Regions from separate parts of the Nocardia sp. CS682 genome, predicted to be linked through region 4. Evidence: riboswitches for the same ligand, from Rfam matches in the RefSeq annotation. Region 4 holds a riboswitch; each other region holds the start of a gene.
The links. A riboswitch is a leader RNA that binds a small molecule or an ion and turns the genes downstream of it on or off. The one in region 4 is predicted to bind S-adenosylmethionine.
Positions count from the first base shown of each region.

Region 1: another riboswitch for S-adenosylmethionine. It lies ahead of DMB37_RS22955 (aminotransferase class V-fold PLP-dependent enzyme); the one in region 4 lies ahead of DMB37_RS01935 (2OG-Fe(II) oxygenase).
Region 2: another riboswitch for S-adenosylmethionine. It lies ahead of DMB37_RS18735 (rhodanese-like domain-containing protein); the one in region 4 lies ahead of DMB37_RS01935 (2OG-Fe(II) oxygenase).
Region 3: another riboswitch for S-adenosylmethionine. It lies ahead of DMB37_RS32080 (amino acid ABC transporter permease); the one in region 4 lies ahead of DMB37_RS01935 (2OG-Fe(II) oxygenase).

Region 1 covers NZ_CP029710.1:5,085,960-5,093,842, forward strand. The annotation lists gene DMB37_RS22945 (Pls/PosA family non-ribosomal peptide synthetase) at 1-3,778, opposite strand, end outside; gene DMB37_RS22950 (LysE family translocator) at 4,117-4,764, opposite strand; SAM riboswitch class IV at 4,873-4,986, shown strand; gene DMB37_RS22955 (aminotransferase class V-fold PLP-dependent enzyme) at 5,034-6,353, shown strand; gene DMB37_RS22960 (flavin reductase family protein) at 6,409-6,960, opposite strand; gene DMB37_RS22965 (YbaK/EbsC family protein) at 7,141-7,617, opposite strand; gene DMB37_RS22970 (2-oxo-4-hydroxy-4-carboxy-5-ureidoimidazoline decarboxylase) at 7,671-7,883, opposite strand, start outside.
Region 2 covers NZ_CP029710.1:4,153,041-4,160,923, reverse strand. The annotation lists gene DMB37_RS18745 (FAD-dependent oxidoreductase) at 1-1,366, opposite strand, end outside; gene DMB37_RS18740 (hypothetical protein) at 1,715-2,161, shown strand; SAM riboswitch class IV at 2,225-2,341, shown strand; gene DMB37_RS18735 (rhodanese-like domain-containing protein) at 2,356-2,772, shown strand; gene DMB37_RS18730 (O-succinylhomoserine sulfhydrylase) at 2,846-4,060, shown strand; gene fgd (glucose-6-phosphate dehydrogenase (coenzyme-F420)) at 4,117-5,127, opposite strand; gene DMB37_RS18720 (HAD-IIA family hydrolase) at 5,423-6,181, shown strand; gene DMB37_RS18715 (MarR family winged helix-turn-helix transcriptional regulator) at 6,232-6,684, opposite strand; gene DMB37_RS18710 (type 1 glutamine amidotransferase family protein) at 6,740-7,381, opposite strand; gene DMB37_RS18705 (RpiB/LacA/LacB family sugar-phosphate isomerase) at 7,450-7,883, shown strand, end outside.
Region 3 covers NZ_CP029710.1:7,084,335-7,092,217, reverse strand. The annotation lists gene DMB37_RS32100 (carotenoid biosynthesis protein) at 1-460, shown strand, start outside; gene DMB37_RS32095 (DUF3153 domain-containing protein) at 533-1,303, shown strand; gene DMB37_RS32090 (glycosyltransferase family 2 protein) at 1,336-2,472, shown strand; gene DMB37_RS32085 (hypothetical protein) at 2,469-3,173, opposite strand; SAM riboswitch class I at 3,417-3,511, shown strand; gene DMB37_RS32080 (amino acid ABC transporter permease) at 3,699-4,703, shown strand; gene DMB37_RS32075 (amino acid ABC transporter ATP-binding protein) at 4,700-5,467, shown strand; gene DMB37_RS32070 (ABC transporter substrate-binding protein) at 5,467-6,435, shown strand; gene DMB37_RS32065 (GNAT family N-acetyltransferase) at 6,440-6,967, shown strand; gene DMB37_RS32060 (LLM class flavin-dependent oxidoreductase) at 6,964-7,883, shown strand, end outside.
Region 4 covers NZ_CP029710.1:410,130-418,012, reverse strand. The annotation lists gene DMB37_RS01955 (sugar porter family MFS transporter) at 1-76, opposite strand, end outside; gene DMB37_RS01950 (MFS transporter) at 221-967, opposite strand; gene DMB37_RS41160 (MFS transporter) at 865-1,629, opposite strand; gene DMB37_RS01940 (tRNA-dependent cyclodipeptide synthase) at 1,626-2,348, opposite strand; gene DMB37_RS01935 (2OG-Fe(II) oxygenase) at 2,348-3,154, opposite strand; SAM riboswitch class IV at 3,271-3,389, opposite strand; gene DMB37_RS01930 (hypothetical protein) at 3,499-4,101, opposite strand; gene mgrA (L-glyceraldehyde 3-phosphate reductase) at 4,172-5,215, opposite strand; gene DMB37_RS01920 (M64 family metallopeptidase) at 5,435-6,394, shown strand; gene DMB37_RS01915 (Xaa-Pro dipeptidyl-peptidase) at 6,511-7,883, shown strand, end outside.

The sequences.
Region 1 (7,883 bases), 4.2 Mb from region 4:
GCAGTGCGACGCAGTGCGGGCCGAGGGTGGCGCCCGCGCCGAGGGTGACCGTGTCCATGGACATGATGCGGTCGTGGAACAGGTGGGTCTGCACGACGCAGCCGCGTTCCACGGTCGCGCCGTCACCGAGTGTCACCAGGTCCGCCTCCGGTAGCCAATAGGACTCGCACCATACCCCGCGGCCGATCCGGGCACCGAGCCCACGAAGCCACAGGTTCAGCACCGGGGTACCCGTCGCGGCGCGCGCGAACCACGGCGCCGCAACGGTTTCCACGAAGGTGTCGGACACCTCGTTGCGCCACACGAACGAACTCCACAGCGGATGCTCCTCGGCACGAATCCGCCCGATCAGCAGCCACTTCGCGGCCACCGAGCTGGCCCCGGCCACCGCGCCCGCGGCCAGTAGCACCAGCCCGCTGAGCAGGGCGGTCGGCAGATGACCGAGGGTGCGGGCGAGCCAGGCGAGGGTGAACAGCACGCCGAGTCCGATCGCGAAGGTCACCAGTACCGGGAACAGGCGGCAGGTTTCGACGATGGCGCGGGCGATCCGCAGCTTCGGCGGCGGATCGAAGGTGCGTGCGGTGTCGGAGCTCTCCGGGGCGCGGCGCAGCCGCACCGGCGGACTGCCCAGCCAGGAGGAGCCCGCCTTCGACTTGGACGGCGCGGCCGAAAGGACCGCGACCAGACCGTTTTTCGGTACTCGCCGCCCCGGCGCGGTCATGCCGGAGTTGCCGAGGAACGCGCGCTTGCCGACCTTCGCCTCGCCGATGCGCAGCCAGCCGCCGCCGAGCTCGTAGCTGGCGATCATGGTGTCATCGGCCAGGAACGCGCCGTCGGCGACCGTGGTGAATTTGGGCAGCAGCAGCACCGTCGACGCCTCGACGCCCTTGCCGATGTTCGCGCCGAGCAGCCGCAGCCAGATCGGCGTGAGCAGGCTCGCGTACAGCGGGAACAGGAAGGTGCGCGCCGAATCGAGCAGGCGCTCGGTGGACCACACCTGCCAGCCGGTGCGGCTGCGCACCGGGTGATAGCCCTCGCGCAGCCGGAAGCTGAGCAGCCGCACCGCGATGATGGTGATCGCCGCGTACACCGCCAGGCTGAGCAGCGTCGCGACCGGCAGGATCGCGAAGGCGCGACCCAAACCGCCCGCGAGGGTGCGGGTGTCGCGGATGAACCAGGCGATGAACAGGCCACCGGCGCCGAGGCCGAGGATGGGCACCGCGGCCAGCGCCATCGAGGTGACGCCGAAGATTGCCACCCAGTGCGCCGCGCGATCGGGCGTGTGCGCGGGCCAGCGATGATGTGCCTTACCGATTTTCGCGGCGGGCGAGCCCGCCCACTCCTGCTCGGCCTTGACCTTGCCGGAAACGGCGGAGCCAGGCGCGACTTCGGCGTTCTTACCGATCCTGGTGCCGGGCAACAAAATCGATCGCGAGCCGACCACCGCGCCCGCGCCGACGGTCACCGGGCCGATGTGGACGACGTCGCCGTCGATCCAATAGCCGGACAGGTCGACCTCGGGTTCCACGCTGCACCCGTCGCCGAGTTCGAGCATGCCGGTCACCGGCGGCAGCGTGTGCAGGTCGACGCCCTTGCCGATCTTGGCGCCGAGCGCCCGCGCGAACGGCACCATCCACGGTGCGCCGGAAAGGTTTTCGGCGCCGCTGGCCTCGGACAGGCGTACCGCGGCCCACAGCCGCAGGTGCACTGAGCCGCCGCGCGGATGCCGTCCGGGTTCGACCCCGCGCAGCAGCAGGCGGGCGCCGACCACGCAGATCCCCATCCGGCCGGGCGGGGAGATGAAGAGCAGGAACGCCACCAGCGTCCACCACCAGGACAGCTGCGGCAGCCACGGCAGCGAGCCGGACCAGGCCGCGATATTGCCGACGATGGCCAGCCAGGTGAGCCACTGCAGGCCGGTGAGCGTGGTGAGCGGGATGGTGGCCAGCACCTGGGTCCACTGCGCGCGCCGCGGTGTCGGGCGCACCACGCGTTCCTCGACGGCGACGGCCGGGGTGCTCTGCTCAAGCAGTTCCACCAGCGCGCCGAGGCGCGGATGGTCGTACAGGTCGGCGACGGTGATCTGGGGATAACGGGCACGCAGCGCGGTCACCAGCTGGGCCGCGGCCAGCGAGCCGCCGCCGAGGTCGAAGAAGTCGGCGTCGAGGTCGAGCACCTCGCCGCCGAGGATCGAATCCCACAGTCCGGCAACCCACTGCGCGGTACCGGTGAGATCGTTGTCCGACTCGTCGTCGGCGCTGTTGGGCAGCGGCCAGGGCAGCGCGTTGCGGTCGACCTTGCCCGAGGTGCGGGTCGGCAGTTCGTCGACGACCGCGAGCCGCGGCACCAGGGGAGCCGGAAGGTGTTCGGCCAGTTGAGTTCTGGCCGCTTTGAGATCGAAATCAGGACCAGGGCCGGTGAGGTAACCGACCAGGATCTTGTTGCCCGCCTTGGTTGTCCGGATCGCGGCGGCGGCACCGGTGACACCGGGCAGGTGTTGCAGCGCGTTGTCGATCTCGCCGAGCTCGATACGGCGGCCACCGAGCTTGATCTGATCGTCGGCGCGGCCGAGGAAGACCAGGCCCGCGCTGTCGTTGCGGACCAGGTCGCCGCTGCGGTAGGCGCGATCCCAGCCGACCGAGGGCAGCGGCGCGTACTTCTCGGCGTCCTTCGCGGGATCGAGGTAGCGGGCCAGGCCGACGCCGCCGATCACCAGTTCGCCGGACTCGCCCTCGCCCACCGGGTTTCCGGCCGCGTCGATCACCACGAGATCCCAGCCGTCGAGCGGCAGCCCGATCCGGATGGGCCACTCGCCGTCGAGCAGCGCGGCGCAGGCGACCACCGTGGCCTCGGTGGGGCCGTAGGTATTCCAGACCTCGCGCTCCGTATCGCCATTGCCGGCAAGGCGTTCGGCGAGTTCGGGCGGTACGGCCTCACCGCCGAAGATCAACAACCGCACCGCGTCCAGCGCCTCGGCGGGCCAGGTCGCGGCCAGCGTCGGCACGGTGGAGACGATGCTGATCTCCCGGCGCACCAACCACGGTCCGAGATCGGCGCCGGTGCGGACCAGGTCGCGCGGGGCGGGGACGAGGCAGGCGCCGTTGCGCCAGGCCAGCCACATCTCCTCACAGGAGGCGTCGAAGGCGACCGAGAGTCCGGCGAGCACGCGGTCGCCGGGGCCGATCGGGGCGTCCGGCAGGAAGAGCCTGGCCTCGGCGTCCACGAACGCGGCGGCGTTACGGTGGGTCACCGCAACACCTTTCGGTGTTCCGGTGGAGCCGGAGGTGAAGATGATCCAGGCGTCGTCGGCGGGGGTGGGCAGGGTGCTCGTGGCGGCGTCGGCCGGATTGTCCGCTGCCGCACGGATTCCCGCCGGTGTCGTCTCGATACCCGCCGCGGTGACGATCGCGGTGACCTGTGCCTCGCCGAAGACCAGCTGGGCGCGCTCGTCCGGGTCGTCGGCGTCGACCGGCACGTAGGCGGCGCCCGCGTACAGGACGGCGAGGATGGTGAGGTAGAGCTCGCGCGAGCCCGACGGCATCCGCACGCCGACCCGGTCGCCCGGGCGCACGCCCGCGGTGGCGAGGCGGGCCATCGTCTTCTCGATCTCCACCACGAGTTCGAGATAGGTGAGCACCGTGTCGCCGTCATCGATGGCGGGTGCGTCGGGATGGGTCAGTGCGGTAGCGGTCAGGATGTCGACGAGGGTGCGGGCCGGTGGCGTGTGCGCGGTCCGTAGTAGCGGGTGTACCGTCGCGTCAACCTGTGGCTGGAGCATGACGCCCTGCCCACCTCCCATTCGACCTGCCTCGCACTTCCCTGGTGTTGTTGTGTCATAGCTGGGTTACCAATGGGCAAACACCATGGTGACCAGTTGTCCACGGTACTCGGGGTTGTCGACGTTTGTTGTTCACCGCCGCGGTTGCCGCGCTGGCGGTAGTGGGCGAGGTTGTTGCAGGTCGTGGCGATTTCCGTCGGACGCGCCGAAGCAACGCCTGGTGGGCGGGTTACCCGGTGGGTTCGCCGGGCGGTCGCTGGGCCGCCCCGCACGCGCCGCTGTGATTCCCCTCATCCCGCTGGTGATCTTGCAGCTCAGCGCGTTTCGCGCCGCAGCGGTCAGGCCGCGGAGGCGGCGGTACCCACGCCGAGGGCGGTGAGAATGGCGGCGCTGGCCTGTTCGAGCCGCTCCCGGATCTTCGGGCGGCGCAGCAGCGCGACCGCGCGGGAGGCGACCAAGGCCAAGAGCACCATCTCTACCGCGGCGATCACCGATTCGATGGCACCGAGGGCGAGGGTGTTGACGAAGGTGACCTCGGTGAGGAACTGAGGCAGCACCGCGAGATAGAACAGGCCGACCTTCGGGTTGAACATGCACGAGACGACCCCCGCGGTGAACGCTGAGCGAACCGATGTCCGGGTGCCCGCCGCATTGTCCGCCAGAACCCCGACGCCGTCGGCTGCCCGCGCGGCCCTGCGCTGCCGCCGCTGATCGATCAACGCGCGAATCCCCAAGTACACCAAGTAGATTCCGCCGATCACCTTGAGCGCTCGATACGCGGTCGCCGACTGCTCCAGCAGCGCCGCGACGCCGGCCGCGACCACGACCGCCCACAAGATCCCGCCGAGTGCCGACCCGATCGCCGCGGCGATCCCGGGTCGCGCGTCCACCAGCGAAAACCGCAGCACCAGGAACGAGTCCGGGCCCGGCGTGATCGACAGCAGCACGCACAGACCGATAAAGCTCAGCAGCAGGGAAAGCGACACCCAATGATGTGACCCCAATGCCGCCGGATTGGCAACGCATTTCCGCCGCCGCGCCCACCCGGCCGTTGGTCTTGACAGCTCGGGTTCTCATCTGCCAATCTCTGGTCAGGTCATGAGTACCAGCGTTCAGCCCCGGCTTGCTGGTCGGCAACCCTCCTCCGCGGTGGGGTGCTCCGGGTGACGACCAGGCCGACGCCCGACCGGGCGCGGCAAGCGCGGACTCGACGAATCTCCTGATTGCGGGTCCCGGAGCCGATGGGATTTTCGTGATGACTGCTGTGGTAACCCAGAACTGTGCCCCCCTTGCCCGGGTTTCCGGCGACGATCTCCAGGTGCCGCTCGTCCAAGGCGGGACGACCACCTACGCCAACTTCGACTACGCCGCGAGCGCGCCCGCATTGGCGCAGGTCACCGACCGGGTGCAGCAGCTGCTGCCGTTCTACGCGAGCGTGCACCGCGGCGCGGGCTACGCGTCGCGGATCTCCACCGAGTGCTACGAGGCGGCCCGCGGTTCGGTCACCCGGTTCCTCGACGCGGCCGACGACCAGGTGGTGGTCTTCACCCGCAACACCACCGACTCGCTGAACCTGCTCGCGTCCTGCGTGCCCGGCGACACTGTGGTGCTCGATATCGAGCACCACGCGAACTTCCTGCCCTGGACCAAGCACGGCCGCCGCGTCGTGCAGGCCGGGGCCACCGTCGAGGAGACCATCGGCAGGCTGGTCGCCGAGCTGTGCAGCAAGCCCGCCGCGCTGCTCGCGGTGACCGGCGCGTCCAATGTCACCGGCGAGGTGCTGCCGCTGGAGCGGCTGGCCACCGTCGCCCACCAGTGCGGCGCCCGCATCCTCGTCGATGCCGCCCAGCTCGCGCCGCACCGGCGAATCAGTTTGCGTGACACCGGCATCGACTACCTCGCCTGCTCCGGCCACAAGCTGTACGCGCCGTTCGGCGCGGGCGTGCTCGTCGGCCGCCGCGACTGGCTCGACAACGCCGAGCCGTACCTCGCCGGTGGTGGCGCGGTCCGCGAGGTCACCACCGCGGGCACCGAATGGGCGCACGCGCCGCAGCGCCACGAGGGCGGTTCGCCCAACGTGCTCGGGGCCGCCGCCCTCGCCGCCGCCTGTGACGCGCTCTGTGAGATCGATGCGGAAACCCTCGCCGCCCACGAACACCACCTCGCCGACCGGCTGCGCGACGGTCTCGCCGCGATCCCCGGCGTCAACCTGCTGCGCATCTGGACCGACGCCCCCGACACCGTCGGCATCGTCGCCTTCACCCTGGACGGTTTCGTCCCGGGCCACGTCGCCGCTTATCTGTCCGCCGAACACGGCATCGGCGTCCGCGACGGCCGCTTCTGCGCGCACCCGCTGCTCGCCCGCCTCGACCTCGACGGCGCCCTCCGCGCCAGCATCGGCCTCGGCACCACGGCGGCCCACGTCGACCGCCTCATCGAAGCCGTAGCCACGCTCGTCCAACAAGGCCCGAGCTGGAACTACGCCACCACCAACAACCTCTGGAACCCCACTCCGGAGACCCGCCCGTTCACGTCCCAGGCCCCGACCGGCGCCGCTCCCTGCCTTACCGGGTAGTCGTGCAAAGTGGCCGCCCGGCACTACGCCGGATGGCCATGGTCGAAAACTTAGCTCAGTCGCCGAGTTTGGTGGGCCGGTGGTAGCGGCCGTTGTAGTAGAGCAGGGGAGCGGCGGCGGGGGTTTCGTTGGTGTTGTCGTGCACCCGGGTCACCAGACCCACGACGAGGGTGTGGTCACCCAGCGGGATGAGCTGGTGGATGGTCGCGCGCAGCCAGATGGGGGTGCCGTGCAGGACCGGTTCGCCGGTGTCGAGGGTGGTCCAGAGGGAGCGGTCGCTGAAGCGGTCCTCGGCGGTGCGGGCGAAACGCTGGGCCAGGTGGTGCTGGTGTTCGCCGAGGAAATGGATGACGACCGAGTCGGCGTCGAGCAGCGCGGCGAGGCTCGACGAGGTGTGCGCGATATTGAAGGAAACCAGCGGCGGTGCCAGCGACAGCGAGGCGAAGGAGGTCGCGGTGAAACCGATCGGGCCCTTCGGCGAGTTCAGTGTGACGACGGTGACACCCGCCGGATAGTGGCGCATGGATGCGCGGAATTGCTCGGCAGTAATCCCGCTCAGATCATCAGGGATCTGGAAATCCGTGGCGGGCCGTTCAGCTTCGGTCACCCCTCGAACCTACGCTGTCCGCCTCTCCGCGTATTCAGGCCAGAGCTAGGTGCCGACGCAAGTGACGTTGGCAACCGGCGGGATCGAGGTGTGGGAGTTAGCCCGTGCCCGGTGAGTTGCCCATGTACTTGCGAGATCAGTGGGATCGGGGGTGAAAGGCTGGTTGACTCCGGGGCTTCGTTAATCGACGTCTATCGGTAGGCCTGCGGTTATCCGGACCAGTTCGTGGAAAGAGGTGCGGAACACCGTGTTCGGGTGGCCGCCCGCGGCCCAGACCTCGCGGTGGTTCGAGAGGGCGGTGTCTACCCAGGTGGGCAGGTTGGTGGGGTGGCCTACCGGGGCTACGCCGCCGATCGGCTGGCCGGTTACCTGGCGGATCATGTCGGCGGGGGCGTGAGTCAGGGTGCCCTCCAGGCGTTTTCCGGTGGACTCGAGGTCTACCTCGTGCGCGCCGGAAACCAGGAGCAGCACCGGATCCTCGTCCAGCAGGAAGACCAGCGAGCTGGTGATGGCGCCCACGTCGACGCCGAGCGTGCGCGCGGCATCCGCAACGGTGGGGGTGGGGGCCGGCTGGGTCACGATGACACCGTGATGGCCTCGGGCGATGAGGGTGTCCGCGACTCGGCAGGCGATCGGTGGCAATGTCGACCTGCGCATGCCACCAGAGTAGAGCGATTGCGGGTGGTGCGCCGGGCTACTCGGCGAATGCGTCAGTATTCCGGATAGCCCTCGCTCGGCCCGAGCATCCGGGTGATGCGCGCCTGGGTGATCTGCGCGAGCTCGGCCATACTGCCGCCCGAGACCTGTTCGTGCACAACTGCTTCGAGTGCCCGATCCAGATCGTCCTGGGACAGCGCGAGTAACTCCACATCGGCCATGGCCAGCAGCGCGTCCCTGTTCGGATAGGGCCGCGCATCGGCGAG
Region 2 (7,883 bases), 3.7 Mb from region 4:
GCAGCATGTCTTCCCGCTCGACCACCTTGACGCGCTCGCGACCCTCGGGCTCGCCGAGCGAGCGCTCGTGCGCGTCCAGGCGGTACCAGCCCTGCCAGGTGGTGAACGGAATGCCCTTGCCCTCCAGGAACTCGGTGACCGCGTCCAGCTCCGGCCGCTCGGCCGGGGTGAAGTTCGCGCTGTCGTCGAGCAGGCAGGCCACGGTCTCGTTGGCGTCGCCCTTGGTGTGGCCGATGAGGCCGACCGGGCCGCGCTTGATCCAGCCGGTGACGTAGGTGGCCGGGACGTAGCGGTCGGCGCCGTCGGCGTTCTCGTCGGCGATCACCCGGCCCGCCTCGTTGGGCACGGTGCCCGCCTGGTCGTCGAACGGCAGGTTGGTCAGGTTCTGCGACAGGTAACCGACGGCCCGGTAGACCGCCTGCACGTCCCATTCCTTGAACACGCCGGTGCCCTTGACGTTGCCGGTGCCGTCGAGCTGGGTGCGCTCGGTGCGCAGGCCGACGACCTTGCCCTCCTCGTCGCCGAGGATCTCGGCCGGCGACTCGAAGAAGTGCAGGAACAGCTTGTGCGGCCGGTTGCCGACGTCGCGAATGGCCCACTGCTCGAGCGTGTTCGCGATCATGTCGACCTGCTTGGAGTGCCTGCGCGCGGCCTCGGAGCCCTCGTCGTAGTCGATGTCCTCGGGGTCGACGATGACCTCGATGGTCGGCGAATGATCCAGTTCGCGCAGTTCCAGCGGGGTGAACTTGGCCTGCGCCGGGCCACGGCGGCCGAACACGTGCACCTCGAGCGCCTTGTTGGCCTTGAGGCCCGCGTAGACGTTCGGCGGGATCTCGGTCGGCAGCAGCTCGTCGCCGGTCTTGGCCAGCACCCGGGCCACGTCGAGCGCGACATTGCCGACGCCGAGCACGGCGACCTTCTCCGCGTCCAGCGGCCAGGTGCGCGGCACGTCCGGGTGCCCGTCGTACCAGGACACGAAGTCCGCCGCACCGTAGGAGCCGTCCAGCCCGATGCCGGGGATGCCGAGCGCGCGGTCGGCGTTGGCGCCGGTGGAGAAGATGACCGCGTCGTAGAACGTGCGCAGGTCGTCGAGGGTGATGTCGGTGCCGTAGTCGATGTTGCCGAGCAGGCGCACCTGCGGCTTGTCGAGGACCTTGTGCAGGGCGGTGATGATGCCCTTGATGCGCGGGTGGTCCGGCGCGACGCCGTAGCGGATGAGCCCGAACGGCGCGGGCATGCGCTCGAACAGGTCGATGCTGACCTCGGCATCGGACTTCATCAGGGCGTCGGCGGCGTAGATCCCCGCGGGTCCGGCGCCAACGATGGCGATGCGGAGCGGGCGAGTCGCTGCACTCTGTTCGGTCATCTTTTACGCGCACCCTTTTGGTTGAGAAACAAATACGGCGTCTTCCTTAGCCTAGGCTAAGTTACGCGCTGGCTGGTTGCACCTGACGATGCGGACACCGGAGTTGTCGGCTCGTGGCCATTCCGGTCGCGGCTATGACAGCAGGCCGCAGTCTCGCGATTCTATCGGTGGTGGCGAAGGCGGCCGCCGCCGGTGCGTGAACTGAACGGATGCCGCGCGATCCGTTCTGTCCGGCTTACCCGATCTCGCGGCGCTGATTCCCCTGCAATGCGGCGGGCTTCGCAAGGCCTGGCTGCGCGCGGTGGGGGTGAGCGCCGGATAGGCCCGCCGACCAGGGATCATGCTCGTATGAGCAAAGAGCAGCAGCCTGCGGAGGACGAAGTCATCAAGGTCGATCAGACCGACAAGCGTTCCGTCGCACCGTTCATCGCGGCCGCCGTCATCGCGGTGCTCGTGCTCGCCGGGATCGTGATCGGCGGGGTGCTGTCGCCCGCTGAGAAAAATGTCACAGAATCCGACCGGATCGCCGCCGCGGTGCGCGGCTTCGTCGAGGGCTCCAACAGCACCGATCTGGTGCCCCCACCAGGCACGGGCTGCCCGGGCTTCGACCCGAAACGCTCCCCGCTGGCCGGGCGCTCCGGCGGCGGAAAGACCGTGGAAATCACGAAACTCGTCGATCCGAAGGTGGACGGCGATCGCGCGATGGCGACGGTCACCACCAAGGTCGACGGCGACGAGGCCACCTCGACCTGGAATCTGACCCGATCCGGCGACAAATGGCTGGTCTGTAATTGAGCATTCTCATACCGTGAGCAGCCGTTTGACAGGGTGACCCCTGTCGAGGCAATCTCAGCAGAAGGTCATGAGAACCAGTGTCAAGCCCCGGCAATACTGGTCGGCAACCCTCCTCCGCGGTGGGGTGCTCCGGGTGACGACCTGGCCGCGCGTCAAACCCGAGCGCGGCAAGTGCGGATTCTAGGAGGGTCCAGATGAGTTATGCCGGTGACATCACTCCCCAGCAGGCCTGGGAACTGTTGCGAGACAACCCCGAAGCCGTCCTGGTCGACGTGCGCACCGAGGCCGAATGGAAGTTCGTCGGCGTGCCCGACACCAGTTCGATCGAGCGCCCGACGGTACTGATCGAGTGGGTCGACTCGACCGGGACGCGCAACGGCGAGTTCACCGAGCAGCTGGTCAAGGCGCTGGACGGGCACGACCGGGCGGCGCCGGTGATCTTCCTCTGTCGCTCCGGGCAGCGCTCCATCGGCGCGGCCATCGCCGCGACGCAGGCCGGTTTCGGCACCTCCTACAACGTGCTCGAGGGTTTCGAAGGCCCGGTCGACGCGAACGGACATCGGGGCGGCAGCGGCTGGCGCGCCCTCGGCTTGCCGTGGCGGCAGTCATGAGTAGCTGCTGTTCGCTCGACGCGTGGTCGCGCAGCGGTGTCGTCAGGGGGCAGTGGGTCGTAGGGAGGCAGTCGTGATCACAGGTGGTGCTTTCCACAAGCCGCTTCCCGAAGGGGTCGGTCCCGCGACGCTCGGTGTGCGCGGGGGTTTGCGGCGCTCCGGTTTCGAGGAAACCTCCGAGGCGCTGTACCTGACCTCCGGTTTCGTCTACGAGAGCGCGGAGGCCGCCGAGGCCGCGTTCACCGGTGACGTCGAGCATTTCGTCTACTCCCGCTACGGCAATCCGACGGTCGCCATGTTCGAGGAGCGGATGCGGCTGCTCGACGGCGCCGAAGCGTGTTTCGCGACCGCGAGCGGAATGTCGGCGGTATTCACCGCTTTGGGCGCGCTGCTCGGCGCCGGTGATCGGCTGGTGGCCGCACGCAGCCTGTTCGGGTCCTGCTTCGTGGTGTGCAACGAGATCCTGCCGCGCTGGGGCGTGGAGACCGTCTTCGTCGACGGCGAGGATCTGGACCAGTGGGAGCAGGCGCTGTCGGTGCCCACCCAGGCGGTGTTCTTCGAGACACCGGCCAACCCGATGCAGACCCTGGTAGACGTGCGCCGGGTCACCGAGCTCGCGCACGCCGCGGGCGCGAAGGTGGTGCTGGACAACGTCTTCGCCACCCCGCTGCTGCAGCGCGGTTTCGAACTGGGTGCCGATGTCGTCGTCTACTCGGGCACCAAGCACATCGACGGTCAAGGCCGGGTGCTCGGCGGCGCCATCCTCGGCGCCAAGGACTACATCGAGGGTCCGGTGAAAACGCTGATGCGCCATACCGGTCCGGCGCTGAGCCCGTTCAACGCGTGGACGCTGCTCAAGGGTTTGGAGACGATGCCGCTGCGCGTGCGCCACTCGACCGAGTCGGCCCTGCGCATCGCCCGCTTCCTGGAGACCAACAAGGCCGTCAGCTGGGTGAAATACCCCTTCCTGGAGTCACATCCGCAGCACGACCTGGCCACCGGCCAGATGAGTGCGGGCGGCACCGTGGTCACCTTCGAGCTGAACGCGCCCGCCCACGAGGCCAAGAAGCGCGCCTTCGAAGTGCTCAACCGCCTGCGCATTGTGGACATCTCCAACAACCTCGGCGATGCCAAATCCCTGATCACCCACCCCGCCACCACAACCCACCGCGCCATGGGCCCCGAAGGCCGGGCCACCATCGGCCTCTCCGACGGCGTGGTCCGCATCTCCGTCGGCCTGGAGGACGTCGAAGACCTCCTCGCCGACCTCGACCACGCCCTCGGCTAGCAACGAACGACGAAGGCTCCACCCGCCGCTGCGACGGGTGGAGCCTTCGCTGTCGATCAGGCCAGGGCGCGCAGGCGAGGGGCCAGGTCGCGCTGGAAGAGGTCGAGGAAGCGGCGCTGGTCGTGGCCGGGGGCGTGGAACACCAGGTGGTTCAGGCCGGCGTCGAGGTAGGGCTTGATGAGGTCGACGGCCTGGTCGGGGTCGCTGGCGACGATCCAGCGCTTGGCGATCTGCTCGATCGGGAGGGCGTCGGCGGCGGCCTCCATCTCGATCGGGTCGGTGATGCTGTGCTTCTGCTCCGGCGTCAGGCTCAGCGGGGCCCAGAAGCGGGTGTTCTCCAGTGCCAGTTCGGGATCGGTGTCGTAGGAGATCTTGATCTCGATCATCCGGTCGATGTCCTCGACGGTGCGGCCCGCCTTGGCGGCGCCCTCGGCGACCGCGGGCATCAGCTTCTCGGTGTAGAGCTCCATGCCCTTGCCGGAGGTGCAGATGAAACCGTCACCCGCGCGGCCCGCATAACGCGCGACCAGCGGTCCGCCCGCCGCCACGTAGATCGGGATGCCGCCCTTGGGCACGTCGTAGATCGACGCGCCGACGGTGTTGTAGTACTCGCCCGCGAAGTCCACGCGGTCGCCCGTCCACAGCGCGCGCATGAGCTCGACCGCCTCGCGCAGCCGTGCGAAACGCTCCTTGAACTCCGGCCAGTCACCCTTGTACCCGGTGGCGATCTCGTTGAGCGCCTCGCCGGTGCCGACACCGAGCATGATCCGGTCGGGATACAGACAACCCATGGTGGCGAAGGCCTGTGCGATCACGGCCGGGTTGTACCGGAAGGTGGGGGTGAGCACCGAGGTGCCGAGCTGGATCCGCTCGGTGCGCTCGCCGACCGCGGCCATCCAGGCCAGCGAGAACGGCGCGTGCCCGCCCTTGTGCCGCCACGGCTGGAAATGGTCGCTCACCGTGGCACTGTCGAGGCCGTGTTCCTCGGCCAGCACCGCGATCTCCACTAGTTCCCGCGGCCCGAACTGTTCGGCCGAGGCCTTGTATCCGAGCTTGAGCTCACCCATGTGCGCCACTCCTGTCGCTTCGCTGCACACCTGCGGTGCGGGCATTCCCGCACCCTTGTCGACCGCCGACACGCTGCGGTCATGTCTCGCTGCAACCGCAACGAGGTTACGGACCTTCCCGCCTTCGGCGATCGTATGCGCCCGGTCCGACGCGCGCACATAGCCGTTTCCGGCCCGTGGTCGGCGCCCGCCAGTGTGCGAAGGGTCGCATCGACACGGACCTCCCCCCGGAACCTCTCTGATAGCGGACAATTGTCTGGTGACTGACGAACCGATCCTGTCCTATCTGACCGACATGGACGGTGTGCTGGTGCACGAGGACCAACTGGTGCCCGGCGCCGACGAGTTCCTCGCCGAGCTGCGCGCCAACGAGACCCCGTTCCTGGTGCTGACCAACAACTCGATCCGCACCCCGCGCGACCTGCAGGCCAGGCTGCGCCACACCGGCCTCGACATCCCCGAGACGGCGATCTGGACCTCCGCGCTGGCCACCGCCACCTTCCTGGACGAGCAGCGACCCAACGGCACCGCCTACGTGGTCGGCGAGTCCGGTCTCACCACCGCGTTGCACGAAATCGGCTACGTGCTCACCGACAGCAACCCCGACTACGTGGTGCTCGGCGAGACCCGCAACTACTCCTTCGAGGCGATCACCACCGCGATCCGGCTGATCGAGCGCGGCGCGAGTTTCATCGCCACCAACCCCGACCCGACCGGCCCGTCGCGCGACGGCTCGCTGCCCGCGACCGGTTCGGTGGCCGCGCTGATCACCCGCGCCACCGGCCGCGACCCGTACTACATCGGCAAGCCCAACCCGCTGATGATGCGCTCGGCGCTGCGCCGGATCGGCGCGCACTCGCAGTCCACGGTGATGATCGGCGACCGGATGGACACCGACGTCATCTCCGGGTTGGAGGCGGGCATGCGCACCATCCTGGTCACCACCGGTATCTCCACGCGGGCCTCGGTCGAGGCGTATCCGTATCGGCCGACCATGGTGCTCGACTCCGTGGCCGATCTGGTCGGGCGGACGAAGGAGCCGTTCGCGGACTGATCGTGGGCGCGGGCGCCGGCGGGCTGTGCTCTGTCATGCGGCAGGGCATGTCAAACCTGCTCTTCGACGATCGCGTCCAAGGCGGTGGACAGCATGGTGAGCATCTCCACGGTCGCCGCGAGCTGTTCGAGGCCGAGCTCGTCCACCAACCGCTTGGCCACCACCGCATGCTGTGGATTGATCCGGCGCACTGCTTCGAGGCCCGCGTCGGTGACCGCGACCAGCTTCGCGCGGCGGTGCGCCGGGTTCGGCCGGTATTCGGCAAGACCCTTGTCCACCAACAGGTCCGCGATGCGCTGCACGCTCTGCCGGGTGATACCCATCTCCCGGGCGATGCCCGCCACCGGCAGCGGTTCGGCCAGCACCGCCCCGAGCACCTGCCACCAGGCCGCGGTGAGACCCGCCGGGCGCGCCAGTTCCTCGGCGATCGCGAGGAACTGACCATTCAGTCGAAATGACGTGATGGCGGCCGTGGCGAACAGTTCCTGTTCATTCCTGGTCACTTCCACCTCCTGGCGATCCGGCCGTCCGGCCGGATCGCCGCGTGATTCTGCCCCATCAGACGTGCGCGCCCGACCGCTGCTCCTCGTATTCGGCGAGCACCGCCCAGCCCGCCGGATCGGAGTGCCCGTACAAGCGGTACCACCCGTCGAGCACGTGCGGCTCGTACACGCCGAGCTTGCCGAGCGCCGCCTGGGCGAACTCGAACGGTGCGGTGCCGCCCGCGGTGATCAGCTCGCCATCGGTCACTGCGGCCTCGTCCGAGTAATTGTCGGCCCCCGCGTAGCCGCTGTAGAGCAGGAATTCCCGAACATTGCTCGTGTGCTTGCGCGTATCGAGCAGACCTTCCCTGGCCAGCCCGAGCGTCGCACCGCAGATCGCCGCGACCGGAACGCCCGCGTCGAGGAACTCGCGGGCCTTGCGAGCGAACGGCATGAGTTCCTCGCCGTCCCAGGTGTCGGCGCCGGCCAGGATCAGCATCGAACTCTCGGCGGGCGTGAGATCGGCCAGTGCCATGTCCGGCACGATGCGCAGCCCGCCGAGCGTGGTGATCGGATCGGTGGTCAGCCCAACCGTTTTGGTCTGCCAGGTGCCCGGTTCCCGCTGCCAGGTGGTCCGGTTGATGTGCGCAGTGGTCGCGCCGATCTCCCAGTCGGAGAAGGTGTCGTAAACGGCTACGTGAACTGTCTTCGTGGTCATGACAGTATCCTGTCATATTTGACAGCATGCTGTCAATAGGTCGAATAGTCCGACATTAAGCTGGAGACATGCGGATCTCGGTTGCTGCGGACGAACGCGTCGGAGTGGCGCGGGAACTGGTCGAGGAGCTCATCCGGCGCGGACACGAAACGCTGCCGCACGGCGCACTCGCGGAGACCGAACGAGACGACTGGGCCTGGGCCAGCGAGGCCGCGGCCCGCGATGTCGCCCAGGGCCGGGCCGACCAGGCGATCGTCTGCTGCTGGACCGGCACGGGCGCCTCGATCGCCGCCAACAAGGTCACCGGCGTCCGCGCCGCCCTCTGCGCCGACGCCGAGACAGCAAAAGGCGCCCGCCAATGGAACGACGCGAATGTCCTTGCCCTGAGCCTGCGTTCGACCTCCACCGCGGAACTCCAGGAAATCCTCGACGCCTGGTTCACCGCCACCCCCAGCCCCGACCCCGCCGACCAAGCCAACATCACCCACCTGTCCGCGATCGA
Region 3 (7,883 bases), 2.2 Mb from region 4:
CGGGCTGCTCTCGCGCGGCGCGGTGGCCCGGGTCGGCCTGCTGGCGGTGGGGGCGGTCGGCTGGGATCTGTTCCTCGACCCGCAGATGGTCGCCGACGGGCAGTGGACGTGGTGTGACCAGAGCTCCGGACTGCCCGGTATCGCCGAAATTCCGTATACCAACTACCTGGGCTGGTTCACGGTGGCGCTCCTCATGGGTGGGTTGCTGACCGTGTGGGAGCGCGCGGCGCCGGGGCCGGTAGGTATGTCGGAGCCGGCGGCGGGGCTGGACACCGTTGCCCGGTTCGCGGTGCCGGTGGCCGTATTCCTGTGGACGTGGCTCGGGTCCGTCCTCGCGCACGCGGTGTTCCTCGGGCTGCCGTTCTCGGCCGGTTACGGCGGGATCGGACTGGCCGCTCTCGGCCTGCCACTGCTGCGTCACCTCGGCTTTTTCTGCCCGCGGCCCGATCCGCCGGACTAGCCGAAGCACATCGCGGCGCCCGTTCCGCCCGTCGCGTGGGCATCTGGACGGATGGCCTGGCACGATGTCTGCGTGCAGCCGAGTCCCGTCACCACGATCCCCGATGCCCCGGTACTACCGTCGCCGCGGACGCCCCGCCCTGGAGCGCGTGTCGCCGCGGCCGTTCTGCTCGCGGCGTTGCTGGTCCCCGTGCTCGCGGGTTGCCTGCGGGTGCAGGTGTCGATGGGTGTTTCGTCCAACGACCGGGTGTCCGGGCGGATCGTCGCCGCGGTCGTGCCCGTCGAACCCAATGACAAGGGCCCGCAGCTGAAGGCGCCCGACTCGCTCGCCGCGAAGGTGCGGGTCGAGCCCTACACCCAGGACGGGTACGTCGGCAGCCAGGTGTTCTTCGAAGACATGTCGTTCGGCGAGGTCGGCCAGCTCGGTCAGCTGTCCGAGCAGACCCAGGGCATGTTCCAACTGCAGTTCCAGCGCAACGGCGACCTGGTCAGCCTCACCGGCCGGGTCGACCTGAAATCCGTGCCGCCGCACGGCTCCGACGTCCAGTTCACCGTCGCGTTCCCGGCCCGTGTCGCCAAGACCAACGGCAACCGCGAGGGCGACAACATCGTCTCCTGGAAACTGCCCGCCGGCGACGTCTCCCCGTTGCGCGCCGAGGTCAGCTACGCCGACCCCAACACCCGCTCGTTCGCGGGCTGGGCTGGCATCGTCGGCGGCATCACCCTGGCCGTCGCCGCCGTCATCGCCGCCATGGCCTACATGGATCGCAACCCGCCCGCGCCGGGCGCCCCCACTGGCCTCTCCTGGAGTCGCTGGTGGAAAACGGTCAAGCAGGGCCGCTGAGCGAGGGCCGACTCGCGTTGCGCAGGAGCCCGATCAGCGGATGGTCCGGGCTGACCTGGGCCGGCGCCGGGATTTCGGTGGTCGGCGCTGGAATCGCGCTGTACAACCGGATTACGGTGCGGCAATTGGTCGCGAGCCCGATCGAGGTGGTCGAGCCGGTGACCGTGTGCGTGCCCGCTCGGAACGAGGCGGCGCGACTGCCGGGATTGATCGCCGATCTGCGGGCGCAGCGCGGGGTGACCCGCATGAGTGTGGTGATTCTCGATGACGCGTCGGATGACGACACCTTTGCGGTGGCGGTCGACGCGGCGGCCGGAGATCCGCGAATCACGGTGCTGCGAAACGAGACCGCGCCCGCGCCCGGCTGGACCGGTAAGGCTGCCGCGTGTGTGCGACTGGCCGATTCGGTGGTGACTCCGGTGCTGGTTTTCGTGGACGCGGATGTGCGGATGGCACCCGGCGCGATCGCGGCGGCGGTCGGCGAGTTGCGCAGGCGGCGGGTCGCATTGGTTTCACCGTGGCCGAGGCAACGGGCGCAATCGCCGGTCGAGGCACTGGTGCAGCCGCTGCTGTGCTGGTCGTGGGCCGCGACACTGCCGATCGCGGTGGCCGATCGGAGCCTGCGACCGTCCACTTCGGTTGCCTGCGGGCAGTTCCTGGCGTTCGATACCGCCGCCTACCGCGCCATCGGCGGGCATGCCTCGGTCGCCGCCAGCGCGACCGAGGATCTCGACATCGCCCGAACACTGCGCCGCGCAGGGCAACCCACTGTGCTCGTCGCCGCAGGACGCCTGGCGAGCACCCGGATGTACGAGGGCGCAGCCGAACTCGACGCGGGCTACACCCGCTGGCTGTGGTCGGCATACGGCGGCACCGTCGCGGGTGGCGCGACCGTGGGGACCCTTGCCGCCCTGGCCTATTGGCTGCCGCCGTTGGCCGCACTCGGTGGCCATGGCGCTCTCCGCCGGGTCGGTCTCTTCGGCTATGTGGCCGCGGTCACCGGTAGGCTGCTGGCTCGCTCCACCGAGACCGGCGGTCCACTCGCCCGCACCGATGTCCTTGCGGCCCTTGCTCACCCGTTCTCGGTGGGCGCATACCTCGTGCTGTGGGCACGCTCCCATCGCGCTCGACGACGGGGCACGTTGCGCTGGAAAGGTCGCGCGGTCTAGGGGACCTCGGTGATCCCCACCGTCGGCAGGAAGAAGCACGATTTGCCGCCGTTTTCGACCGTGCCGAAGACCGCAGCCAGCACGGTGCCTTGACCGGTGTCGACCGGTACCGCGCGGACTCCGCCCATCGGCAAGGCGGCGAAGAAGAAGTCCTGGATGGCGCGTTCGGCCATCGGACGCAGGGCGGCCGGGACTTCGGCGGGGATCATCGCGCGGAACACCGTGGACAACGGGCCCATCGATGCCATGCCGCCGCGACCGCTGGTCAGGTTCAGCCAGGCGACCTGCATGCCGGTGGTGTCCGGCCCGTCCTGGCCGAGGCCGTAGGGCACGAAGGTGAACATCGTCTGGCCCGCCTTGACGGCGGCCAGGTCCAGGCCGGGGATGGCGATCGTGGTCTTGGGCCACGGGCCGGGCACGGCGGCGGCCACCGCCGGGGCGAGGCCGAGGGAGGTGCCGTTGAGGCAGTACGCGGACGCGGTCGGGTAGAGGAACGGCTGCATGCCTGCGGCGCGCAAGCCGTCGACCGCGGTGTTGTAGACGCCGAACAGCTCGCTGAGCGTGCTGGTGCCGGTCTGGGCGGGACGGTCGGCCGCGGCAGGCGGCGCCGGAGCGGCACCTGCCGTCGGTGCGGCGAGCGCCAGCGCGACCGAGCAGCTCGCGACGGCGGACAGTATGGTCGAACGGCGCGGTACAGCCACGGAGACCTCCCTCATCATCGACGCAATCGAAGGCTGACGGTACTCCGCAAACGCTGTGAACAGGCGATATAGGCGACGGCAAGCCATCGGCGTGTCCCTGCGCCCACACCGCGGCGGCACCCCCGATATCCGGCCCGCGGCGAGGTTTACGCTCACGGTGATTAGTTCCCTTGTCCCAGGGTTCGCCTGCTGGGCATGATAATTCGGCCCGACCCTGACATCAGCCGGTGTCCGGATCGGCGACAACCATCCAGAGCGACCGAGAGACCTGGCTCGTCGACGTCGCAGCAACCCCCCGGTTCACCGGGTGCGGGTGCTTCCGCCGGGACCGATGGAGGAACCGAAGTGACCATTTCCGCTGCCCCGGGCACCCGCTGGGGCCGTCGCCACATCGATCAGTGCAAGGTGACCTCCGCGAGCTGTCGGGGCTGACCCGCAGCCAGTCTGTGCACCCGTCGCTGGCCGGGTGATGTGACCGCGGCCCGATGTGGTGCGGTCTCGTTCGTTCTTCCGAAGGACCTCGACATGAGTGCGTCCGCCACCGCCGTGCCCGGCGACACCGACGCCGGCGACGATCCGGTTGCCACTACGACTCACCTGCCCGATACCGAGGATGCCGCACCCACCGTGGCCAAGACACGGCACCCGTGGCGGTGGGTGGTCAGTGCGATCGCGCTCATCCTGCTCGCACAGTTCATCCACGGCTTGGTCACCAATCCCGGCTGGGATTGGCCGACCTTCGCGCAGTACATCACGGCGAAGTCGGTGCTCGCCGCACTGAAGGTGACCTTGGAACTCACCGCGTGGGGTACCGCTCTCGGCTTCCTGCTCGGCACCGCGCTGGCCATCGCGCGACTGTCCAGCAACCCGGTGCTGCGGGTGATCTCCTGGTGCTACATCTGGGCGTTCCGCTCGATTCCACTCATCGTGCAACTGCTGTTCTGGTTCAACATCGCCTACCTGTACAACACGTTGTCGGTCGGCATCCCGTTCGGACCCGCGTTCTTCACCTTCGAGGTGAACGGCGTGATCAGCGGATTCACCGCGGCGGTGATCGGACTCGCGCTGCATCAGGCGGCGTATTCGGCCGAGATCATCCGGGCGGGCATCATCTCCGTCGATGCCGGACAGCTGGAAGCCGCTGCCGCGCTGGGCATTCCACGGGTGCGCCAGTTCCGCACCATCGTGGTTCCGCAGGCCATGCGGTCGATCCTGCCCAATGCCACCAATGAGGTGATCAGCCTGTTCAAAGGCACCTCGATCGTGTCGGTGATGGCGATCGCGGAGCTGTTCTACCAGGTCCAGGTCATCTACGGACGCAACGGGCGGGTGGTGCCGCTGCTGCTGGTGGCTACCGCCTGGTACATCGTCCTCACCACCATTCTCTCGGTGGCGCAGTACTACATCGAACGGCACTACGCCAAGGGCACTCAGCGCACGCCACCGCCGTCACCGGTCCACCGGGCCTGGCAGAAGCTGCGCGAGGTCGCCGAATCCGGCGCCACCGCACCGCGCGGAGCGACCCGATGACCGCCGCGCCCGCCGTCGAGGTCCGCGGCGTCCGCAAATCCTATGGCGCGCAGGAGGTCCTGCGCGGGGTCGATCTGACGGTGCGCTCCGGCGAAGTGGTGACGGTGATCGGCCCGTCCGGCTCCGGCAAGTCCACCTTGCTGCGCGTGCTCAACCACCTGGAGGCCCTGGACGCGGGCACCGTGCGCATCGACGGTGAGCTGATCGGATATCGGCTGCGCCGCAACACCTTGCGCGCGCTGCCCGACCGCGAGGTGCGCAAGCAGCGCTCCCGCATCGGGTTCGTGTTCCAGAACTTCAATCTCTTCCCGCATCTGACGGTGCTCGACAATGTCACGCTCGCACCGCTTTCCGCGCAACGCCGCGACCGCAAGGAGGTCGAGGCCGAGGCGCGGGTGTTGCTGGAACGAGTGGGCATCGGCGAGCTGGCCGACGCCTACCCGCGCAGGCTGTCCGGTGGGCAGCAGCAGCGGGTGGCGATCGCGCGGGCACTTGCCTTGCGCCCCAGGGTGATCCTGTTCGACGAACCGACCTCCGCGCTGGACCCCGAACTGGTGGGCGAGGTACTCGACGTGATCCGCGATCTCGCGCACGGCGGCACCGCACTGGTGATCGTCACCCACGAGATCGGCTTCGCCCGGGAGATCGCCGACACCGTCGTGTTTCTCGACGCAGGCGCGATCGTCGAGCAGGGGACGCCCGATGCGGTCCTCGACAATCCGCGCCACCCGCGCACCCGCGCCTTCCTTTCCCGAGTCCGCTGATGAACAGGTTTCCGATGAAGCTCTCCGCCCTGGCCACCGCCGCCGCGACCGCGGTCGTACTGCTGGCCACCGGCTGCACCGATCCCGACGCGGAATCCGCGCCCACTGGTGCAATCACTTTCGACCTCTCCGCCGCGCAGGCCGGCCGTGTCCGCGCCGCGAAGGTGGACAGCATCGCCGCCGAAGTGCCGCAAGCCATTCGCGACCGCGGCACCCTGGTGGTGACCGGCTCGTCCGGTACCGCGCCGCCGCTGCGTTTCTACGCCGACGACGACAAGACCGTAGTCGGCTCGGAGGTCGACTTCGCGTCGCTGGTGGCCGACATTCTCGGCCTGAAACTGGATGTGCGGGTGGCGGATTGGGCGCAGAACTTCGTGCGCATCGACTCCGGTGAGGTCGACGCCTTCATCTCCAACGTGACGGTGACCGAGGAGCGCAAGGAGAAGTACGACTTCGCCACCTACCGCAACGACACCGTCGCGCTGGAGGTGCCGAAACAGAGCACCCTCGAGTTCAAGGACCGTACGAGCCTGGCGGGCAAGCGAATCGGCGTCGGCAGCGGCACCAATCAGGAACAGCTGCTGGTGAAGTGGAACGAGCAGAACCGCGCGCAGGGTCTGGCGCCCATCGACATCGCCTACTTCCAGCAGACCAGCGACTACTACCTGGCGCTCGCCTCGCAGCGGCTGGACGGCTTCATCGGCCCCAACCCGACCGCGATCTACCACACGGCCACCGCGAAGCAGACCAAGATCCTCGGCACCTTCTCCGGCGCGGGCGACGCGCTGCAGGGCGAGATCGCGGTGCTCACCAAGAAGAACAGCGGGCTGGTCACCGCCGTCCAGAAAGCACTGAACCACGCCATCGAGCACGGCACCTACCAGCAGGTGATCGATCGGTGGGGTCTGCAGAGCGAGCAGGTCACCGAGTCGCGGATCAACCCGCCCGGCCTACCGAAGCAGCGGTGACCCGGTGACGCAACAGCTTTCGGCACAGGACCTGCGGGTGCACCGGGTCGCCCAGGACGACCCGCTGGCCGCGCCGCTGCTCGCCGAGCTCGCCGTCGAGTACAGCAGCCGCTACGGCCGCAGCCCCGGTGAGATGCACGCGTCGCTGCGCGACTATCCGGCCACCGAGTTCGCGCCGCCGCACGGCGCGTTGCTGGTCGTCACCCGCGACAGCGAGCCGGTGGCGGGCGGGGCCTTCCAGCGCTACGACGCGGAAACCGCTGAGCTCAAACGGATCTGGACGGCTCGCGAACACCGCAGGCAGGGGCTCGGGTTGTTCGTGCTCGCTCAGCTCGAGGCCGAGATCGAGCGGCGCGGCTACCGGCGTATCTATCTGACCACCGGTCCGCGGCAACCGGAGGCCGTCGGCCTCTATCTGGCCGCCGGATACACCGCGCTCTACGACCCGGCCGTGCCCGCCGAGGAGCTCGGCAAGCACCCGTTCGAGAAGCGACTGCCCGCGGTCACCGACGCACTGGGAGCATCCGCATGAAGTTTCTCCTGTTCACCTTGGTCACCCGGGTGCCCGACCCCACGACCGGTCGGCTGCCTGGCACCAGGGAGCGCCTGCGCGACGTCGTCGCACAGGCCAGGCTGGCCGAGGATCTCGGCTACGACGGCTTCGCCGTCGGCGAGCGGCACGAGGATCCGTTCCTGTCCTCGGCTCCCCCGGTGATCCTCAGCCACATCGCCGCGGTCACCTCCCGCATCACGCTGTTCACCGCCGTCACCACGCTCAGCCTGCTGGATCCGGTGCGGGCCTTCGAGGACTACTCGACGCTGGACAATCTGTCCGGCGGCCGCCTCGAGTTGATCATCGGCAAGGGCAACGGGACCGCGCAGGCCGAGCTGTTCCACGTCACCACCGACGATCAGTGGGACCGTAATCACGAAGGCTACGACCTGTTTCGGGCGCTGTGGCGCAGCGAGAGCGTCACCTGGTCCGGCCGGTTCCGGCCTGCGCTGACGAACGCCAAGGCGCTGCCGCGGCCGTGGCAGCCCGAGATCCGGATCTGGCACGGCAGCGCGACCAGCCGCGACTCGGTGGAACTGGCCGCGCGCCACGGTGATCCGCTGTTCTCGGCGAACGTCACCAACCCGATCGAGCCGTATGCCGAACTGGTCCGCCACTATCGGGAGCGCTGGGAGTTCCACGGGCACCACCCGGCCGACGCGTTGGTCGGCGCGGGTACGGCGGGATTCCATGTCGCCCGCACGTCCCAGCAGGCCCTCGACACCTATCGGCCGATCTTCGAGGCGCGCCTGGCGTTGGCGCGCACCCTCGGGCTGCCGGTCGTGTTCGAGACGCTCGACGACTTCGTCACCCGCAGCTCGGCTTTGGTCGGCAGCCCGGAGCAGGTGATCGACAAGGTCGGCAGGCAGCACGAGCACTTCGGGCACGAGGTGAT
Region 4 (7,883 bases):
AGCCATCGAGGTTGCGGCGGCGCAGGCGAGGAATGAAATTCCTGCGTCTGCTTATTGTCGAACGCTCGCTGGGCATACGCCCCAGTCGACCGTGCGCGGTCGACCGGCGCAAACTTAGCGGTCTTATTTGTGAACAGAATTACTTTCACGTTTGGCGTATTGCGTAGTTTCGGAGTATTGCGGCAGTTCTCGCACGTCGGCGAGAACTGCCGCATCGAAACTACGTGGCCGCCTCGACGGGCACCGGCTGGTCGGCCGCCACCGTCTTCTCGGCCCGCCCGGCAGTGAGGACCACCACCAGGACCGCGGCGATCAGGCTGGTTATCGCGATGATCGAAGCCACCCGTCCCGTCGCGTCGCCGGTCGAGACACCGATCTGCCCGAAGACGACGGTCGCCACCGCCGCCCCGATAGCCCCGCCGAGGTTGTGGAACGTCCACGAAGCACCGACAGCGAAACCGGATCGATTCGGCGGCACCGTCGAAATGGCCAGCACGGTCGCGGGTCCCAGCACCAAGGCCCACCCCGCGCCGAATAGCACCAGAGCGACGAACAGGACCGCCAGTAGATTGCCGAAGGCGGACCAGGCGATGCCCGCTCCCGCGAAGGTCAACAACCCGAACCCCCACGGCAGCAACGAATGTGCGCCGAACCGATCAACGAACCGCCCCGCGACCGGCGAGGCGAGCGCGAGCGTGCCACTGACGAGCAGCAGCACGAACCCCGCTTGGCGCACGTCGAAGTCGCGTCCCTGGGTGAGATACGTCGGAATCACCAGCAGCGCAGCGGCATAGAACAGCCCGAGCGAGAAATCCGAGACGATCGCGGCGACGAATCTCCGATTGCCGAACAGTGCCGGGTCGATCAACGGATTCGCCGCCCGCCGCTCCGCGACGATCCCCACCGCGACCGAGACCACCAGGACAACCGCAGCGATGAGGACCCAGGGGGAAAGCCATCCCCGCAGGTCACCCAGGACGAAGATGCCGACGGCCGACACGACGGCGAATGCGACAACGACCTGTCCGGCCCAGTCCGTACCGCCGGTGGTGTCCGGCGGTACCCGGGGACGGCGAAGGCAATTGCGACCAGGGCCGCGAGGCCGAGCGGAATGTTGATCCAGAAGATCGACTGCCAGCCCAGACTGGGCACCAGCAGACCGCCGAGCACCGGACCGATGGCCAACCCCAGGCCGTTCACCGAGTACAGCCAGCCGATGGCCTTGCCTCGATCCCCCGGCGGAAAAAGCGATTCCACCAGCGTCGAGGTACTGGTGTAGAGCACGGCACACGCCGCACCCTGCACGAAGCGCGCGACGAGCAGGATGCCGATCGACGAGGCAGCCGCCGCCCCCGCCGACGCGACCACGAACAGGGCGAGCCCGAACAGCAACACCTTTCGGCGTCCGAGGTGATCGGCGACGCGCCCCGCCGTGACCATGAACATGGACAGCGCCATCAGGAAAACACCGAGGGTCAGTTCGGTATTCGACGTACCGGCCTGCAAGTCGGCCCCGATGGCGGGCAGCGCGGTGGTGACGATGGTGAGGTCGATGCACCCGAGGAACGACGCCACCGCCAGCCCGCCGAACCCGATGACCCGCCGCTTGGCCGGGATCTCGAGCGTCACAGCTGTGCCTCCGCCGCGGCGTTCAGCGCCGACTTGCGCTTCTTGAATCGCAAAGGGAGCCAGGCGACGCGATCCGGATGCTCGGGTTCGACGAACAGTTCCCGCGTGCGCCCCATCGCGGCGGAGATGCGCTGCGGGTAGATGACGAAGTCGAAACCCTCGTGCGCCCACAGCGGCATGATGATCGGGCATTCCTCCAAAAGATATGCGCGGCAGGAGGTCCGGACCGCGTCCTGGTCGACGTCGGGTTCGCGCGCCAGCCGCCGCTCGATGAATCGGTCGATGGTGCTGTCGATGGCATGCCGATACGGCTCGTCGGTCTCGTAGGCGTGCTCGATGGCGTCGTAGAGATCGCCGTACCGGGGATGGGACAGCGCGAAGTCCCAGCGCAGAATGTTTGTCGGGCAGTCGATCTGGTCCAGATAGCTTTGGTTACGGGCGATCCATTGGTCGCCGGCGATGCGCGCACGAGCGTGCCGGTCTCTATCGGTGCCGCCGCTGAGGTTGTGCCGCTGCAAGGTGTCCGCGACGGCGATCGCGCAGCGCCCGAAGTTCGAGCGATTGATCAAATCGATGGTCGCGGCGAGCTTTTCACCCTCGTGATAGTCCGCGCCGACGCTGACCAGCAGAACGGTGGAGCGGCCGTCTGTGGTGATGCCGTCCGAGCGTAGGTCGTAGGCGGCCTTGTGCGACGCCGAGAGCAGCGTAGTCGTGGTCATCAGCTCCACACCTTCAGCGACGCGGCGGGATCGGTGACTCCGATGAAGAGGCCGATGGTGATGCGGGGGCGGTCCTGGGAAGGCGCGACCGCGTGCACCCGGCGCGGATCGATGAAGATCGCATCGCCCACGCGCGGCGTGATGACCAGCGCCGGATCGCCGACCGCGGCACGGTCGATGCCGTATACGCGGTCGCCGGATCGGTCGCGATACTCGCGCTCATCGGGATAGTCGTCCCAGATCTGTAATTCGCCGCCCCGCTCCGGCACGTCCAAATAGACATTCACCGACAGTTGCCGAGTGATCCGAATATCGAAGTCCGACGGCAGGTTGCGGCCCACATTGTCGGTGTGCGGCTCCAGATCCACCCCCGCCAGCTGGTAGCGCGCAACACCGGCGAAGAAGGCCTGCCCATTGCGCCGCAGCAAACTCGCGCCGGCCGGCCAGATCTCGTCGAGCAGTAGCCGCAGGTCGTCCGCGGGATACGAATACGGCGAGGCGATATCGCGCAGCCGATCGATATTGTCGCGCGCCTCGTCGAAGTACCGTCCGCGCCCGGCGTCGGTGCTCGTCTCCGAGAACGCGTGCCCGATCCGCCGGAACTGCGGGTCGGTGGCGAGCGGGCCGTGGTCCTGCCTGCCGACGAAGGCCTTACGCAGGTGGTCGAGCGCGTCCGGCCGGACGAAGCCGGCGAGCCGCACCGCGTGCACGTCGCCGTTCAGCAGTGCGGTCAGTGATTCGTGGTCGAATCCCTGCCTGGTGGTGTCCAGCACGCGGTCTCCGAGAGTTGGCGTGGCCGTGGTCATGTCGTTCCCCTCTGGTTGTCGCTCGATGGACCGGGCACAGGCCCGGGCAGGAGAAGGGAGGGCGTTTCGGACATGAGTCGACCCCCGTCTCTCGAGGGGCTCCAACACACCGACGGAGCCCGCGCTTGCCCGGACCGCATTACGCGGCTCGGCCTGGTCTTGACCCGGGGCACCCCGCCGCGGTTGGAGGGTTGCCGGCCAGCTAGCCGGGGACTTGACGCTGGCACTCTTGACCTGAGGTAAGCGTGCCGCCCGTCAGAAGCGTTGTCACGCTTTAGAATCGCGCTGAGTTATGAATCCGGATGGAAGGAATTCAACCCGGCGGTGCGGGACGTCGCACCAGGTCAACCCCCTAGCAGGCCGAGGCCGCGCAGTTCGAGTGCGGCCAGTCGGCGCACTGTGTCGTCGTCGCCGCGCCGCCAGGCGTCGACCACATCCGGGTCGATCCGGTTCAGTTTGCGCAGCGGCTGATTGGCGAGGGCGCGCAGGGCGAGCAGATCGCGTCCGCCGGGGACGGCGCGCAGGCGGGCTGCTGTTGCGGCCCTGCGCATCCAGCGCACCCGCAACGGAAGCCAGAGGAACAGCACCAGCCCGAGCGGGACGATCAGTAATCCGATGGCGAGGGCCATGGCGAGATCGTTGACCAGGGCCTGCTGGTCGCTGCCTGCCTCCGCCATCGACCGCGCCGCCGCGGCCGCGCGCTCGAACGGGGAGGTGAGATCGTCGCCCACCATCGGTACCCGGCCGACCTTGCGGCCGATGTCACCGAGGCTGTCGGCCATGCCGCCGCCCGCACCTTCCAGCTTCTGGCCGGGCACGCCGAGCTTCTGCACCAGGTCGTGCACCCACAGCGCAGCCATGACCGAGGCGTATACCCAGGCCACTACCAGCAGATCCGTGACCAATTGACGGGCGGCGACGGGAGCCCGATCGGCATAAATCCTCACCCGCTCGGAATTCCCCGGCGGGTCGATCGAAAACAGCACGTTCCCCCGCTCGAGGGCGCGGCAATACCGTTCAGAGAGTCCCTCGGCGCGCCGATCGCCACAGATCGACTTCGCCGTCATCATCGAGCAGCGCGTCGATTTCGGCGAGCTCGTCGGCGCTGAATTCGAGATTGTCGAGGGCGGCGACGTTCTGCTCGAGCTGATCGGTGGTGGACGCACCGATCACCAGTGAGGTGACCCGGTCGTCGCGCAGCGCCCAGGACAGCGCCAGTTGCGCCAGCGTCTGCCCGCGCCGGTCGGCGACCGCGGCGAGCTTGCGCAACCGATCGATCATCGCCGGGGTGAGTAATTCGTTCTGAAACGACTTACCTTGGGCAGCACGAGATTCCGGTGGAATGCCGTCGAGGTACTTCGAGGTGAGCAGCCCCTGTGCGAGCGCGGTGAAGCCGATGACGCCGAACCCTTCCGTACCGGCCGCGTCGAGCAGACCCTCGGTCTCTATCCACCGGTTGAGCATCGAGTACGACGGCTGATGGATAAGCAGGGGAGTGCCGAGTTCCCGCAGCATGGTGGCGATGGTGACCGAATCCTGTGCGGTATACGAAGAAATTCCTACGTAGAGCGCTTTCCCCTGACGGACAGCGGTATTCAGCGCCGCCGCGGTCTCCGCCAGCGGAGTCGTCGGGTCGAACCGGTGCGAATAGAAGATGTCGACATAGTCGAGCCCGAGCCGGGTCAGCGACTGATCGAGTGAGGCGAGCAGATACTTGCGCGACCCGCCGCCCTGCCCGTACGGACCGGGCCACATATCCCAGCCCGCTTTGCTGGAGATGACGAGTTCGTCGCGGTACGGTGCGAGATCCTCGCGCAGAATGCGTCCGGCGTTGATCTCCGCCGCGCCGTACGGTGGCCCGTAATTGTTCGCCAGGTCGAAATGCGTGATGCCCAGATCGAAGGCGCGCAATGCGATTTCGCGCTGGGCGAGGTAGGGGCGGTCGTCCCCGAAGTTGTGCCAGAAGCCGAGCGAGAGCAGTGGCAGATCCAGGCCCGAGCGTCCTGACCGGCGATAACGCATCGCGCCGTCGTACCTGGCCGGTTCGGGAACATATGCCATCGAGATCTCCTCATCAGCTGCACGGACGGTCCCATACTGCCTGACCGGTGTGCGGTGCCGACCCGAGCCCGGCGGATCGGCAATCCGCGAATCCATTCCCCAGTTATTCCTCAGTCGAGTTGCCGGACCAAATGTGGTTCCTTGATGAGGAATTCGACAGACCGAAGCGCGGCCCGCGCCGTCCGGGTCGAAATCGCGAACCACTCGAGGAGCTTTGCCATGCCCTTGTTACGACGCATGTTCGCAATCATGCTCGGCGCGTTGATCATCGTCGCGATGTCGGTCGCGACCGGATCGGCCGCCCCCACCGAAGAACGAGAAGTGTTCTCCCCGGACGGCACCATCGCTCGCGTGGTCCTGCCGGTCCGCCCGGAAGCCCCGGCGCCGCGCTCGGCGGTGCAGGCCGACGTGGTGACGATCCAGCAGACCGGGCCGTCCAGTCAGCGGTTCGATCTGGTGTTCGTCGGCGACGGGTACACCTCGAGCCAGCTGGACATCTACAAGCAGCACGCCGTCAACCGGTGGAACGAGATCGCCCAGGTCGAACCGTTCAAGAGCTACAAGAACTCGTTCAACGTCTGGGCGGTCAACGTGGTGTCTCAGCAGTCCGGCGTCGACAACGATCCACGCGGCACCATGCGGAACACCGCCCTGGACATGACGTTCTGGTGCGGCGGCACCGAGCGGCTGCTGTGTGTGAACGAGACCAAGGCCTTGCAGTACGCCCGGTTGGCGCCCGAGGTCGACCAGGTGGTCGCGCTGGCCAACACCACCAAGTACGGCGGGGCAGGCGGCAAGGTGGCGACGTCGTCCGGCGGCAACGCGCAGTCGGGGCAGATCGTGGTGCACGAGCTCGGGCACTCGGTGGCCGGGCTGGCCGACGAGTACGACTACCCGAACGACCGCTACACCGGGCGCGAGCCGCGCGAGGTGAACGCCTCCACCTACACCAGCGCGCAGATGCAGCAGAACAAGGCCAAGTGGTACGAGTACCTCGGCAAGCAGTCGCCGGACGGTGGCGTGGTCGGCACCTACGAGGGCGCGGTCTACCACAAGCGCGGGGTGTACCGGCCGACGCAGAACTCGTTGATGCGCTCGCTCGGTCGTGAATTCAACCTGATCGGGCTGGACGCGATGAAGGCCGCGATCGAGCGGAAGGCCCCGCCGACCCAGCACTGATTCATCACCGGATGCCCGGCCGCCCCGGCCGGGCACCCGAGGTAATTCCCCTGAGCCAGCAGGTATTTCGAGTCTCGCACGGGAGCACCTCGTGATGAGTTGTGAAGGAGAACGCAATGGCATCCAGACAACATCAGCACCGACGTGACCGGGGCGGGCCGCGCACCCGCGTGGTCGCGGCCCTCGGGTGGACCGTGCTGACCCTGCGACGGTTACCGCGGCTGGCCCTGTTGGTCGTGGCCGCGGCACTGCTCCTGTCCGGCGCGCCCGCGCTGGCCGAACCGACGAACGGCCCGGATGTCAGCGGCGGCGAGGCGCAGCCGACGTTCGACCCGAAGGCGCCGGTCCGGCAGGACCTGTGGGTGCGTGCCCCCGTGGACAGCGACCGGGACGGCAAGGACGACGAGGTGCACGTCCAGGTCGTCCGTCCGGCCGGCGCCACCGGCAAGCTGCCGGTGGTGTACCAGGCGAGCCCGTACTTCTCCGGTGGTAACGACGTCGCCAACCACAATGTCGATGTCGAGCTCTACGTGCCGGACGGCGCGGACGCGCGGCGCATGGCTCCTGCGCCCGGCGAGTTGCGCGCGCGGGTGGCCGAGGACCTGCGGGTGGCGGGCATCACCGTCGCCAACGGCCAGATCACCTGGCAGTACGAGGAATTCTTCCTGGCTCGCGGCTACGCGGTGATGTACGGCGAGTCGCTCGGCACCGGCACCTCCACCGGCTGCCCGACCTCGGGCGCGCGCAACGAGACCATCGGCGCGCGGGCCCCGATCGACTGGCTCAACGGCCGGGCGAAGGCGCGCGACGCGCAAGGTAAAGCCGTAGTGGCCAATTGGGCCAGCGGCAAGGTCGGCATGATGGGTGTGTCCTACAACGGGACACTGCCCAACGCCGTCGCCGCCACCGGCGTGCCCGGGTTGGAAGCGATCGTGCCCATCGCCGCGATCAGCAACTGGTACGACTACTATCGCGCGGCGGGCGCGGTGGTCGCTCCCGGCACCTACCAGGGCGAGGACGCCGACGTGCTGGCCAAGTACGTCTACACCAGGGCCGATCGGAAGATCTGCACACCGGTGATCGACAAGCTCGAAAAGGACCAGGACCGGGTCACCGGTGATTACATCGGCTTCTGGAACGAGCGCAACTACCTCAACGATGTCGGCAAGGTGCGGGCCGCGGTGCTGGCCGTGCACGGTCTCAACGACTTCAACGTCAAGACCAAGCACGTCGCGCAGTGGTACGACGCGCTGAAGAAAGCCGGTGTGCCGCACAAGATCTGGCTGCACCAGTCCGGCCACACCGACCCGATCAGCCTGCGCCGGGACGAGTGGTTGCGCACCGTGAACCGCTGGTTCAGCAAGTACCTGCTCGGCCGGGACAACGGCATCGACCGCGAGCCCAAGGCCACGATCCAGCGCGAGGACAAGTCCTGGGTGAACGAGCCGGAATGGCCCGCACCGGCCACCTCGGCCGCGACCGCGGTGTT